Regions from separate parts of the Lactococcus allomyrinae genome, predicted to be linked through region 2. Evidence: predicted binding sites of a transcription regulator. Region 2 holds the regulator's gene; the other holds the start of a gene.

Region 1 (7,578 bases), 1.1 Mb from region 2:
ACAGCACACCATTATTATGTCAAAATTTACTGACAGACTTTTGTCAGTACGATTTTGAGGATTTACACTATAATTATAGCAGGATTTATGGTAAAATTTCACTATGAAAAAAATATTGAAGTTTGGTTTAGGTATTGTTGCGGGAGCAGCAACCGCTCATGTGGTCTATCATGGTTATAAATCTATGGAAGAAAATCTACTTCGTGAACTGACTGATACAGCACGACAGCATTTTTCTGATGAGAAAATTGATGTTGTATGGATTTTTGAGGACCCAGACCACGGGGCATATTTCAAAGGAGGCGTTGTGAATGGCAACAAAGCTATTTCTTTTGAAATTAATGCAGAAACCTTAGAAATATCAAGTGAGAAAAATACAAAAATTAAACTGATATAAGTTTGTTTTTGATAAATATTGGAGGAAAAAAATATGATTATCCCTAAAAATATTGAAAATTTGGCAGAACTTGTCAAAGCACCTGGAAAACACGTCTTCTTTTTTACAGCTGGTTGGTGTGGCGATTGTAACTTTATCAAGCCTAAAATGCCAGAAATTGAGGCTGAAAACTCAGAGTTTGAATTTATTGAAGTGGATCGAGATGAATACATGGATGTAGCAGTCGAATGGGGGATTATGGGAATTCCAAGTTTTGTTGTTATTGAAGATGGCAAAGAAACAGCACGTTTGGTCAATAAACTTCGTAAAACAAAAGAAGAAGTTAATACATTTTTGGCAACAGCTAAATAAAAAACACTGTCAGTGCACTGACAGTGTTTCTGATACAATGTCAAAGCTGTCAGCATACTGACAAAAACTAAAGAGGAAAATAATAAAATGATTGCAACTTACAATACACATGTAGGTGATGTTTTGATGCTCATCGTAGCAAATGATGAAGGAAAAAAAGTCAATTTCGAACGCAAAGGAAAAATTGCTCGCGTTTTTGTTGAAGAAACAGGAGCAACCGTTGCATGGAACATTTTTGAAGCAAAATCAATTCTGTCAGCACTGACAGAGCTTGAACACAATGGACAACTTTTCTTGTCATCTGATGATGTTGAAATTCTTAATAAAGAATTTAGAAAATCAGGCTTTGATGAAGTACTTGTCTACGATGCGCAACCAAAATTTGTTGTGGCTGAAATTGTTGAAATGGAAGAACATCCTGACTCTGACCATCTTCATGTTTGTAAAGTCAATGTTGGTTTTAAAGAACCTGTTCAAATTGTCTGTGGAGCACCAAATGCAATAGTTGGCTTAAAAACAGTAGCCGCTTTACCAGGAGCAATGATGCCAAATGGTGCGCTTATTTTTCCAGGTGCATTACGAGGAGTTTTATCTTTTGGAATGCTTTGCTCAGCGCGTGAGTTAGAACTTCCGAATGCTCCACAAGTCAGAGGAATCATCGAGCTTTCCCAAGCATTATCAGCGGGAGAAAAATTTGATTCTAAAACGATGTGGAAAGCATAAAAAATGTGACAAATTCCTTTTGTTTACGTATAAGTAAACAGGAGGAATTTTTTTAATGAATAAAACAATGCTTATCGGCAGACTCACTAGCTCAGCCGAACTATCGAAAACGTCAAATGACAAATCCTACACTCGTATCACATTGGCAGTCAATCGCCGTTTTAAAAATGAAAATGGTGAACGAGAAGCAGATTTTATCTCAGTAGTATTCTGGGGAAAATTAGCAGAAACACTCTCTTCCTACTCCAAAAAAGGAACACTTATCTCCGTAGAAGGAGAAATAAGAACTCGAAACTATACAGATAAGTCCAATCAGAAACACTATGTCACTGAAATTTTGGGAATGAATTACGACCTACTTGAAAGTAGAGCAACGATTGCTTTAAGAGAAAACGCAGCAAAGACGGAAGAAATATTACTCGAAGCTGAAGAATTACCTTTCTAATACATCAGATGGATAAGAAATTATATTGAAACAGGTTTATATCTATAATCCTAAATAAATTGGCGTTGCTCCATCACTCCATCAATTGATAAAGAGATACAGCAATTACAGTTAATCAATCTAATAATCAATTTAGTAGTGTCACATTGATACACAATAGAAAGAAGTTTTTTCTTGACTAAAACTGACCTTTGAGATAAAATAATAATCAGAGTTAGCACTCTTTATCTTAGAGTGCTAACAAAAATAGAAAAATTAACTTACGGAGGTATTCTCATGTTAAAACCTTTATTTGACCGCGTAGTGTTACGTGTGAAAGAAGAGGAAGAAAAATCAATTGGTGGTATTGTACTTGCAGCTGCAGCTCAGGAAAAGCCGCAAATTGCTGAAGTTATTGCCGTAGGACCTGGAAAAACGACAAACCACGGCACGCTCGTTGCACCGACAGTAAAAGTAGGAGACACAGTTGTTTTTGAAAAATTTGCTGGAAGTCAAATTAAAGTGGATGGAGAAAACTATCTTATCGCCCACGAAAGCGACTTACTTGCCATTCTTGATTAACATAAAACTGATTAAATAATAAGTTGAGAAGTTTGTACTAAACGAAAATACAGTAGTTTAACTTTTTTTGTTTTATATGCTTGCAAATTTTAGCTTTAAATCCAGAGTAGCTAACAAATAATTTTCGTGATTTTAGAACAAACAATCTTCACATCTTAAATCTTAAAGGAGATGAAAAAATGTCAAAAGAAATTAAATTTTCAAGTGATGCTCGTACTGCAATGATGCGAGGAATTGATATTCTAGCAGATACTGTAAAAACAACATTGGGACCTAAAGGACGTAATGTTGTTCTTGAAAAATCATACGGTTCACCATTGATTACTAACGATGGGGTAACAATTGCCAAAGAAATTGAGCTTGAAGACCATTTCGAAAATATGGGAGCAAAGCTTGTGAGTGAAGTAGCTTCAAAAACAAATGATGTTGCAGGTGACGGAACAACTACTGCAACAGTACTCACTCAAGCTATTGTCCGTGAAGGACTAAAGAACGTGACTGCTGGTGCTAATCCAGTTGGAATTCGTCGTGGTATCGAAGTGGCAACAGAAGCAGCTATTGCAGCAATTAAAGACATGGCAATCCCTGTTCATGATAAATCAGCTATTGCGCAAGTTGCAACAGTTTCATCAAGAAGTGAAAAAGTTGGTGAGTATATTTCTGATGCAATGGAACGTGTGGGAGCCGACGGTGTTATCACCATTGAAGAGTCAAAAGGAATGCAAACTGAACTTGATGTTGTTGAAGGAATGCAGTTTGACAGAGGTTATCTCAGCCAATATATGGTTTCCAATACTGAAAAAATGGTCGCTGAATTGGATAATCCTTATATTCTTATCACTGATAAGAAAATCTCAAATATCCAAGAAATTTTACCTCTACTTGAGCAAATTTTGAAAACAAATCGTCCATTGCTTATTGTTGCTGATGATGTGGATGGTGAAGCACTTCCAACACTTGTGCTCAATAAAATCAAGGGTGTATTTAATGTTGTTGCAGTTAAGGCACCAGGATTTGGTGATCGCAGAAAAGCTCAACTTGAAGATTTGGCAATTTTGACGGGTGGAACAGTGATTACTGAAGAACTTGGTCTTGATTTGAAAGATGCAACACTTGATGCACTTGGTCAGGCTGCAAAAGCAACAGTTGATAAAGAACATACCACAATTGTTGAAGGTGCTGGAATGCCAGATGCTATCGCAAATCGTGTTGCGATAATCAAAGCACAAATTGAAAAAACAACATCAGATTTTGACCGTGAAAAACTTCAAGAACGCCTTGCGAAACTTGCTGGCGGTGTAGCCGTTATTAAAGTTGGTGCTGCCACAGAAACAGAGCTTAAAGCGATGAAATTGCTCATTGAAGATGCTCTTAATGCCACACGCGCAGCTGTGGAAGAAGGTATTGTTTCAGGTGGAGGAACTGCTTTTGTTAACTCAATTGCCGCTCTGGATGCTTTAGAATATGAAGGTGATGTGCAAACAGGAATTAATATTGTACGTCGCGCTCTTGAAGAACCGGTACGTCAAATCGCTGCCAATGCTGGCTTTGAAGGTTCTGTTGTTATTGACAAACTTCGGTCAACGTCAGCGGGAACAGGATTCAACGCTTCTACAGGCGAATATGTGAACATGATTGAAACAGGAATCGTGGATCCAGCGAAAGTCACACGTTCTGCTCTTCAAAATGCAGCTTCAGTGGCTGGATTGATTTTGACAACAGAAGCAGTCGTTGCAAATCAACCAGAACCAGCAACTCCAGTTCCACCAATGGACCCTTCAATGATGGGTGGCATGATGTAAAAACTCATTATAAAAGTAGAAGATTAAACTAAAAGTCTCTTGAACATTCAGGAGACTTTTATTATTATCAACACATATTAACAACCTAAAAAAATAAAATTAAAAAATATTCTTTATTGAGTTTCATTTAAGGAGATGCTGTTACAATTGGGTATACTCCTAAAAAATATCTTTTATACTAATCCAAAACTAAAAAAATGCTCGCTGGCAAACCGAGCATTTTTTTTATATATTATTATAAGATAAGTTCAAATATCGAATAATTTACTTGCGTGTTCGTGACTTGTATCAATAATATTAACTTCACGCTTAGTATCAACATCATGTTGTTGGAGATATCCATCCATTGTGAGATGAGCAAGTTCTTTGATGTTATTATGAAGACTTAGATGCCCAAGAAAGATACGTTTTGTTTTGTTACCAAGTATGTTAAACGCAGCTTCTGCACCATCTTCATTAGACAGATGACCTTGGTCGCTTAAAATACGCTGCTTTGTTTTCCAAGGATACCCACCCATACGGAGGATCTCTATGTCGTGGTTGGATTCCATTAAATAACCATCTGCGTTTTCAATAGTTCCACGCATTCTATCAGAAACATATCCTGTATCAGTTAGCATGACGAAGCTTTTATTGTCTTTCATGAAACGGTAAAACTGTGGCGAAATGGCATCGTGACTTACTCCAAAAGATTCAACATCTAAATCTCCAAAAGTCATTGTTTTTCCCATTTCAAAAATATGTTTTTGTTCAGAAGGAATCTTTCCTAATGCATTTTTTTCGTCTAGCTCAGACCAAGTGAGCGTATTGGCATAAAGATCAATTCCATATTTTCTAGCTAAAACACCAATTCCTTTAATATGGTCGCTATGCTCATGAGTAATCAAAAGTGCATCTATATCGTGGATATCACGGTCAATTTCTGCGAGTAAACTTTCTATTTTTTTTCCTGAAAGTCCGGCATCAACGAGAAGTTTCTTTTTAGGAGTTTCAAGGTAAAAAGAATTTCCTGTTGAGCCAGAAGCCAAGATTGAGTATTTAAATCCATTTTGTTCAATCATAAACACTATTGTAGCAGAAAATCCCAAGCAATGCATGGGATTTTTTTATTTTATCAAAGCTTAGCACACTAAGCTCCAAATTTCGCCTGACTGTCCTAGGGTGTTAGTGGATTAGCTGGGACAAGGTGACTTCATGTCAAAGATGTGAGCTTGTACCTTAAATTCAGTGATGAATTAAAATTCATATTGAATAAATCTTGGCTTCATTCTTCGCTAAATTCATCCCAATCATCGGAGGCAACATCATTATTTTCTGGTAAATAAGGAAGCGTGAAACTAAAAGTTGTTCCTTGTCCACTGCCTGGAGAAGTTGCAAAAATTGTCCCACCGTGCATTTTTACTATGTCATGAACGATGGAGAGTCCAAGACCAGTACCTCCAACCTTGGAGTTTCTTGATTCATTATCTACTCGGTAAAAACGGTCAAAAATTTTAGGAAGCGCGGATTTTGGAATCCCCATTCCTTGGTCAGAAATTGAAATTAAAACATCTTTTTCACGCGTTTCTACTGAAATTGTAATTTTTCCTCCATTTGGAGAGTATTTGAAAGCATTGTTGACAATGTTATCAATGACTTGTGCAATCTTATCAGTATCAATCTCAACCCAAACAGGATTATCTGGGAAGTTGCGTATAATGGTAAAATCTGCTGTAAAAAAGTCGTTTGGGTCGGTTTCCAAAATTTTATCAAGGCGGTTAATCTGAAAATTCAAGAAAGCAACGAGGTTAATCATCTCTTTGTTTAGTATAATCTTATCTTGGTCCATTCTTGAGAGCGTCAGAAGGTCAGAAATCATACGAATCATTCGGTCAGTTTCGCTTAATGAAACATTGATAAATGAGGTTGCGATTTCTTTATCGTCAATCGCCCCATCTTCAAGAGCCTCAAGGTATGCTTTGACTGAGGTAAGTGGAGTTCTAAGTTCATGCGAAACATTTGAAACGAATAAACGCCGTTCACGCTCAGCTTTATCTTGTTCAGTCATATCATGTAAAACGGCGATAATACCAGAAATAAAACCAGATTCACGACGGAAAAGAGCAAATTTGATGCGCAAAGCAATAAATTCATTACTTGAAATACGAGTTTCGATTGTGATTTCAGGCTCTTTTTCTAGCAAATCATAAAAACTATATTGATTGGCGATGTCAAGAATGTCAACAATATTTTTTTGCATCAACTCAGGTTCGGTTGTATTAAGATAATTTAGAGCGGACTTATTACACATGATGATATTTCCACGTCGATCAGTAGCAATAACGCCATCAATCATATATGCCAAAATACTATCGAGTTGATTTCTTTGATTTTCTAAATTGTTCTGAGTTCGAGCAATATTTTCATCAAGACTTTGAATCTTGTTATAAAGTTCAGTAAATTCACTGTTTCCTTTTGGAGGATTATTCTTTGATAAGTTTCCATTTTTGATGTCATCCATTTGCTTAGAGACATTTTGGAGTGCTTGATGTTGTTGAATGACAAAAAATAATACGAAAAGTAAAGAAAAAAGATAGTAGCCAAAAAAAGAACCAAAATGAGCAATATTATACTCAGGTTGACTCACAAAAAGAATGACAAAAAGAAGTAGATGAATAGCTACTCCTTTAAAGATGATTGAGTGAAAAAATTTAATCATGTGGGTTGCTCATGTAATAGCCGACACCACGACGTGTTGAAACGTATTGTGGGCGACTTGGTGTGTCTTCAACTTTTTCGCGTAAGCGACGAACGGTAACGTCAACAGTACGAACATCACCAAAGTAGTCATAACCCCAAACGGTTTCGAGGAGGCTTTCACGAGTAATAACTTCACCAAGATGTTGCGCAAGGTAGTAAAGTAGCTCAAATTCGCGATGAGTAAGGTCAAGTTGTTTATCGTTTTTGTATGCAGCATAGTGAGTTGGGTTGATACGGAGGTTTCCGATTGTCAATTCTTTTTTGACGTTATCATTTGACTCAGCAGGGCTAGCATTGACACGACGTAAGTTTGCTTTAATACGAGCTAAAAGTTCACGATTTGAAAATGGTTTTGTAACGTAATCATCTGCACCGAGTTCAAGACCAATGACTTTGTCAAATTCGCTATCTTTTGCTGAAACCATGATAATTGGTGTGTCAGAAGTTTTGCGAATTTCACGAGCAACATCAAGACCATCAATTTTTGGCAACATAAGGTCAAGTAAGATGAGGTCAGGTTGAAATTCTTTGAAAGCTTCAAGCGCTGCTTCACCATCGAA
Region 2 (7,578 bases):
TTCGTCAAATTTTGCACGAGTCAAAGTCATTTCCAAGTGAAGTGGTCCAGCAGCTCCAGCTGTGATAAATGGTAATGAAATATTAGTTGATGATACACCAGAAAGGTCTTTTTTCGCTTTTTCAGCAGCATCTTTCAAACGTTGCAAGGCCATTTTGTCTTGTGCAAGGTCAATGGCATTTTCTTTCTTAAATTCAGCAACCATCCAGTCAATAATCTTTTGGTCAAAGTCGTCCCCACCGAGTTTGTTGTTACCAGCAGTTGCCAAAACGTCGAAGACGCCATCGCCAAGTTCAAGGATTGAAACGTCAAATGTACCACCCCCAAGGTCAAAGACAAGGATTTTTTCATCTTTATCTGTCTTATCAAGACCATAAGCAAGCGCTGCTGCTGTCGGTTCGTTGACAATACGTTCAACTTCAAGACCCGCGATTTTACCTGCATCTTTTGTCGCTTGACGTTGTGCGTCATTGAAATAAGCAGGTACTGTGATGACTGCTTTTTCTACTTTTTCACCAAGATAGGCTTCAGCTGTAGCTTTCAAGTTTTGCAAAATCATAGCTGAAATTTCTTGTGGTGTGTATTCTTTACCGTTTGCAGAAACTTTCTCATTCGTTCCCATTTTTGATTTGATTGAGAGGATTGTATCTGGATTTGTCACTGCCTGACGTTTTGCAGCATCACCAACTTGAATTTCACCATTTTTGAAAGCAACAACAGATGGTGTTGTACGGTTTCCTTCTGGATTTGGAATGATTTTTGATTCAGTTCCTTCAAGGACTGCTACTGCTGAGTTTGTTGTACCAAGGTCAATACCGATAATTTTTGCCATTTTTATTTTACCTTCTTCTTTTTATTTTTTAATTATTTTTATTTTTTTATAGTTTATTGTCATCTCGGACAATCTATATTGCTTATTGCGCCACTACAACCATCGCTGGACGAAGAATGCGGTCATGGAGCTTATAACCTTTTTGGAAAACTTGTGCTACTGTATCTGTCGGATGTTCTTCGTCCGCTTCAACGGTTTGAACGGCCATGTGGAAGTTAGGGTCAAAAGGTACACCCTCAGCCGCGACTTCTTCAACACCTTCTTCTTTAAGTGCTGCTTTCAGGCTTTCTTGTACCATTTCAAGTCCTTTTTTGACATCTTCTGTAAGACCTTCAACAGCAAGAGCACGTTCCAGATTGTCAAGTGAAGGCAAGATTTTCTTAGCCAAATCTTGTGAACGATATTTCACAAGTTGAAGACGTTCTTCATTGCCTCGGCGCTGAACATTTTGCATTTCAGCTGACACACGTAAGAATTTGTTTTCCCACTCTGAAGCCAACTGTTGTGCTTCTTCAACTTCGTTGATTTCTTCCTCGACAATATCCTCAAGTGCTTCTTCTGTCAAGCTTTCCTCAACTTGCTCATTTTCGACTTTTTCTCTATTCTTGTCTTTAATTTCTTCGGACATATGCCCTCCTCTTTTGAATAAATTTTTTATCATTTTCTAATTTCATAATGATTACCATCAAGATAACGGTAATAATCGGTTAGTTTCATTGTCAGCACTTTAGCTACTAAATCTAAGATGGACATGATACGTTGATAATCCATCTCAACTGGACCAACTACTGTTAGAGTACCTAGACCACGATAAGGAATAACAAATTTTTGTGAAATAATCGTTAAATTTTTCATGTATTTTTCATCATTATCAAATTTTACTGCACGCATTTCATCATTGTTCGTGATTTCACGAATCTCATGGAGCATTCTTTCATCATCGCTGAATAATTTATAAAGTTCTGAGAGATTTTCTGTTGCATAATCAAAAATATTTTTACGACCTGCAACGGTCAGACGTTCTACAAATAAGTCATTAAAAATTGATTCAAAAAGTTGTAACACTTCACTTGTTACTTTGAAATAACGCTGAACAATTTGCGGAATCTCAGTTCTTAATGTGTAATGAATATCAATCACTTTCTTTCCTACTAACCGCTCTTTGACAAGTTGAGTAAAAACTTGCAAATCTGCTTCCGTCATGGATTTTGGCAGGATAAATTGATCGGTTCTAACTTCTCCCGTTCCTAATGTAATCACTGATAATACCGAATGATTATCTAACATCACCATTTCAAAAGAAGCTAGACTTTGTTCGCGTTGTGGAACATTCAAAACAAAACTAGTCAATCCCGTCAGCACTGACAAAGTATGCGCTGCCGTTTCAAAAAGGTCAGATAAGCGATAAAATTCACCATCAAAAGCTTTCATTACTTTAAAAAGGTCATTTTGACTAAATTCTTCAAGCTGAATGACATTTTCAACAAAGTATTTATAGCCAGAGATACTTGGAACCCGACCGCTTGATGTGTGCTCTTTTTGTATTAATCCAAGATTTTCAAGCACTTTCATATCATTTCTGATGGTTGCACTTGAAGCTTGAATACTATCAAGGAGAGCCTTTGAACCAATCGGCGTATGCTCTTTCGCATAGAGTGAAACAATCAGATTTAAGATTTGTCTTTGACGTTCTGTAATCATACTGCTCCTTTCTGTCGCAGTGAAGACATTTTGCTGGGCAAAATTTTATCCGCAACCTCAAAGCTTCCTTCGGGCGCTTCGAGCTCCTTTCTGTCGCAGTGAAGACATTTTGCTGGGCAAAATTTTATCCGCAACCTCAAAGCTTCCTTCGGGCGCTTCGAGCTCCTTTCTGTCGCAGTGAAGACATGTTGTCGGGCAAAATTTTATCCGCAACCTCAAAGTTTCCCTTGGGCATTTTGTGTCTCTTTCACTTGCAGAGCATCGTCATTTTCTGATTTAGCACTCTAACCTCTCAAGTGCTAACAAAGCTATTATAACCCTTTGTTTATTGCTTGTCAAGAAAAAAGACGTAAAAATTAGCACTCTTTTTAACAGAGTGCTAATTTATTTTTTATACAACTTTTTCTTTGCTACATCAGGCGAAGCTCTCTAGAAGTCTGCCAGATGTTCATCAGTGTAATGATGATGACAGCAATAACAAAAGCATTCTCAAATCTAATCTCATGACTGACAAATAATATGACATAGTCTAAAAGCAAGAAAGCGGTGATAATTTCTAGCAAAACAAAAGTCACACGCCAAAATTTAATCAGAAGAAAGATTAACAGTGCAAAAATTGCAAGATAAAGCAAATTTTGCCAAGCTGTCAGTGCTGACAGAATCTGGTCAGTAAGTGATTTAACATTTACAAAAATATTATTTAAAAAATGAGTGAAAAAATTATCATGTTTTATCAATATTTTAATCATTTCAACAGTAGCATAGATGAAAAGTGCCACATTAGCATAGAGTAACAACCATACTTTACTGAACATTTCCAATCCTTTCAAAATTTAAGCTGGAAGTAACTTGAGATATTCTTCCAGAGTTAAATGATGCTCCGTCATATATTTAGCATTTTCAACACCCACATAGCGAAAATGCCAGTCCTCATAGTGTACGCCTGTCGATGCTTCTCCTCCCTTGAAAAAGCGAAGGACAAAACCATAAGTCGGTGCAAGCGCTTGAACTTTTGCTGCAATATCTACGGGTTCAGCATTTAGACTGTCCACAGTGCTCATGTCAATCGCAAGTCCTGTTTGATGCTCTGATGAACCTGGGGGTTGAGAGTAGGTTTGGACATTTTTAATGGCTTCTTCCTTAGAAATCTGTTGCCCCGTTTGCTTTACCGTTCCATATCCAGCCATTTCCTGTGAAATATACATATTATAAAGTTCTTCCTGATAAGCAACTGAGCGATAACCCGAAATCAAATGTTCCGCTGGTGAAATTTGTTTAGCAGCTGCTAGGAAATCTTGAGTTGCTTTTTCAATTCTTGCATCGACTTGTTTGCCATCAACCGTTGCAAGCACTGGATTCATCTCAGCTTTTATATTTTCTCGATTGACAAGAACCAAGTCCCAATCTGATTGGTGAGCATTTGGTAAATCTGTTTTTTCACTTTCAGATGTTTTTGAAGTTGATGATGAACTGACAGAACTTTTGTCAGTACTGACGGTTTGTAAGCTCGATTTTTCCGGCTTTTGTAAGCTCTTAAAGATAATAAATGTTGACAAAAGAACAATTATCAACAACGCTAAAAGAATCAATACCGTTTTTTTACTTTTTGTTCTTGATTTTTCTCGTCTAGTTCTGTAAGGCATTTAATTTTTGATTTCCTAAAGTTCTATAGCTCATATCGCCAACAAGTCCAACGGTAAATTTACCATCTTCAAAAGTCAAATGTGTCACCGACCCATTATCTAATCCGCGAGGTCGTGGCAGCTCTGGATTAATAAGCTTAACAAAGCTGCCAATCGTCATCCCATGACTAACAATAACGATATTTTTACTTCCAGTGGTTTCTGCTTCACGCGCAATATCAGTAAAGCCCTCAATAATGCGCCCAGAGAGCTTTTCCCAAGGCTCTGCCCAACCTGCAGTATCCACTGCAAAAATAGCATTAGCAATTTTTTCATCATCTGGAAATGTACCATTAAATGAGCCATTTTCTGCAAAAATTCGTGGTAGGACGCCATCAAACAGTTCTCCATCATAGCCACCATCAAATGACCCAAAACACCACTCACGAATGCGTTTATCAAACCTGTAAGGAATTCCCTCATTGTCAGAATGGCTCAAAATAAACCCCATGGTTTGAATTGTTCTTCCAGAATCTGAAGAATAAGCTCGGTCAAACTTAATTTCTTTCTCTTTAAACCCTAATCCTAACTCTATGATTCCAAGCTCTCCAGCCTCCGTCAATGGCGTATCGGACCAACCTTGCGCCCGTCCAATTGTATTGAACATTGTTTTACCATGTCTTACCAAATAAATATTTACCATTTTAAGTGAACATCAAGTTCTTTAGACTCACTATACTACCCATGCCTATTCGTCCAACTTTTTAAAGAGACAAGACAAAGTAGAATGCTCTATGGTACCAAAATGCTGAGGATTCAGTAAGGCAACAAGTGAGTAACTCGTCACCTACACTTTTGCACTATGAAATTACAAATCAACATTAATGTATTATTGCTTTCACACGAGTTTACCTTTCCCTCATTCCGAAAGCAACTGCGATTAAAGTTAAACAGTATTTCAACAAATTAGACATAGATTGTGAATCTTAAGAGTACTCTCAGTATCCTCCTTTTTCCCTTTTCGACATTTGTAATCGTTTAACCTAATTATAACAAGATGTGAGTATGATTTGCAAGAAATGATGGAAAATAGAAAATCTTGGAGAGAAACAAAGTTTCTTGTAGAGATTTATCTTTTTCACTCATTTCTAATCGTGCGAACTCAGTTATATCAAGATGTGAGTACGATTTGCAAGAAATGATGGAAAATAGAAAATCTTGGAGAGAAACAAAGTTTCTTGTAGAGATTTATCTTTTTCACTCATTTCTAATCGTGCGAACTCAGTTATATCAAGATGTGAGTACGATTTGCAAGAAATGATGGAAAATAGAAAATCTTGGAGAGAAACAAAGTTTCTTGTAGAGATTTATCTTTTTCACTCATTTCTAATCGTGCGAACTCAGTTATATCATCATGTGAAACTGTTTGTCCAGAACTTACAAAAATATAAATCAAACAAACTAGGAATATCAGTGATTTATCCTTATTTTTTTACGGTACTATGGCAAGCTTCGTAGCATTTTTAGTCAAAAGAAAAGACCAAGAGAATAACATCTTGGTTTAAGAAAATAATTTCAATATTCTTCGTCTTCATCCTCATCTTCGCTTTCCCAAGCTCGTGAGAATTCCGCATTACCAAATAATGAAGCCAATCCGCTGACCTGCTTCAGACGTAACAATTCTTCTTTATCCATACCAATGTGAGTCATAATCCAACGGTCACTCATACCTGACTCCACCAATTGTCGTACAATATCTGTCATCAGTTCGATAGAATGTGTTCCGCGTGCTCGGTTGTGGCGAATAGTACTTGCAATACGATCTGTCAATGGACGGTCAATAACCGAAACTGGAAGACATCCCTGTTCACGATCTGCAATAATTTTGGAATTTTTCATCACAAGGTAACGGTGAAATCCATCAACAATCTCGTAGATATCTTCTTCTTTTTCATAGTAGCACACGATTGGCATCGTATATCCATCTTCCAAAATTGAGCGTTCCAATAATTGCATCTCAGGTAGAGCCGTCACGTTAGGATTGTATGCATTCGCTCGAATTTTTTCAAAAGGAACTCTGATGACTTGATAAGCCGGACTTATAAAATCGCTCCCCATTTTTCCATTGCCTCCTGTTTCTTTTGTAATTCATCTTTTGTTTGACCAAAACCCATATATTGACAAGAAGTATCATTTTTCAAAATCGTGATACACATCCTCTTATAAGAAGGAACAAGTCGAAAGCTCTGGATTGGAACGTCATCTGGATAAGCTTTAAATCGGATTACTTCATAATCTTGCTTATATTTCCGATTATTTTTGGGTGCACCAAGTCGCTCAAATTGTAATGATGTTTTTGCTAGTTCATCTATAATTGTCGTGGGTAGAGCACCACCTTTTTTAGTCCAATAATGAATAGACGAACAAAATTTTTTCAGATAAATTTTCCGAGTTTCTGGCGGTAGGGTCATTAACAAAAAATCAACATAACTTTCCCAATTATGCCCTTTAGGAAGGGTAACGCCACGATAACCCATCGCCGATGTCCCACCGTACAAAGAAGCAAAATTTGCTCCATTGACACGTCCTACTAATTTGCCCCAAGTTTCTGGCTCGATTGCCTTGTATAATTTTAAAGATTGGACACCACATTGATGAAAAGGGTTAGCAACACGCATTGATTTAAAAGGCACACCTGCTTGTAAGTATAAATCGTATAAATGATTATAATCAAATCCAAACTTTTTATTGGCAATCCAGACATCCTCAAAAAGCCAATCATAAAGAGGATAGAAATTGAATACATTATGAGCGATGCGTCGGCTATAAGGGATGGTACCAAACCTTGAAAATGTTTCTTTCCTAGTCACAGCATTGTAGCGATTAAGACTTTCTTGCGCTCTAATCCCGACCAAAACAGCAGTTCTTTTGGCACCAGATTTTTGATGGACCCATTGACAAAACTTACTTTGAAAATCATAGTCTGACATTCCTACTTCAAAGAAAGGAAATTCTTGATTTTCTAATGAAATCGCACCTTTAGGAATTGAGCTGACCCAAATTTCTTCGTGTTCAGGATCCCAAGGAAGCCAAGTAGATTGATACATTGAAATACCACAAGAGGCCGAAACTGGAAGGCAAACATGATAATAATCGAAATTGGGAAATTTTCCAATGCACCGATGGACATAATCTTTAGTTTGTTGATAATTTCCTTCGTAATCTAAATAGAAAACTGAAACTTTGATTTGTTTTTCTGCTAGATGATGCGTTTCATAATACTGATGGACAAGTTCCAACATTACTCCTGAATCTTTCCCACCCGAAAAAGAGACTACAATATGCTCAAAATGTTTAAAAATATATTCTAGTCGTTGGTTAAATGCTTCATAAACATTTTCTTTCTGGTAAACTTTCGCCACAA

The links. Region 2 encodes HrcA, which represses chaperone genes, less so after heat shock. Its sites were predicted from a motif close to TTAGCACTCNNNNNNNNNGAGTGCTAA; they were not measured.
Region 1: the regulator HrcA is predicted to act here: its motif matches at 2,131-2,157, upstream of groES (co-chaperone GroES).

Annotation. Positions count from the first base shown of each region.
Region 1 is NZ_CP032627.1:2,612,089-2,619,666, forward strand. Features, by position in the region: gene D7I46_RS12490 (hypothetical protein) at 104-397, shown strand; gene D7I46_RS12495 (thioredoxin family protein) at 431-748, shown strand; gene ytpR (YtpR family tRNA-binding protein) at 836-1,471, shown strand; gene D7I46_RS12505 (single-stranded DNA-binding protein) at 1,527-1,916, shown strand; gene groES (co-chaperone GroES) at 2,193-2,477, shown strand; gene groL (chaperonin GroEL) at 2,657-4,279, shown strand; gene D7I46_RS12520 (MBL fold metallo-hydrolase) at 4,528-5,340, opposite strand; gene D7I46_RS12525 (ATP-binding protein) at 5,544-6,977, opposite strand; gene yycF (response regulator YycF) at 6,970-7,578, opposite strand, start outside.
Region 2 is NZ_CP032627.1:1,042,217-1,049,794, forward strand. Features, by position in the region: gene dnaK (molecular chaperone DnaK) at 1-831, opposite strand, end outside; gene grpE (nucleotide exchange factor GrpE) at 914-1,459, opposite strand; gene hrcA (heat-inducible transcriptional repressor HrcA) at 1,489-2,532, opposite strand; gene D7I46_RS04960 (hypothetical protein) at 2,943-3,347, opposite strand; gene D7I46_RS04965 (M15 family metallopeptidase) at 3,366-4,175, opposite strand; gene D7I46_RS04970 (histidine phosphatase family protein) at 4,159-4,857, opposite strand; gene D7I46_RS04975 (IbrB-like domain-containing protein) at 5,730-6,272, opposite strand; gene D7I46_RS04980 (DUF3440 domain-containing protein) at 6,254-7,578, opposite strand, start outside.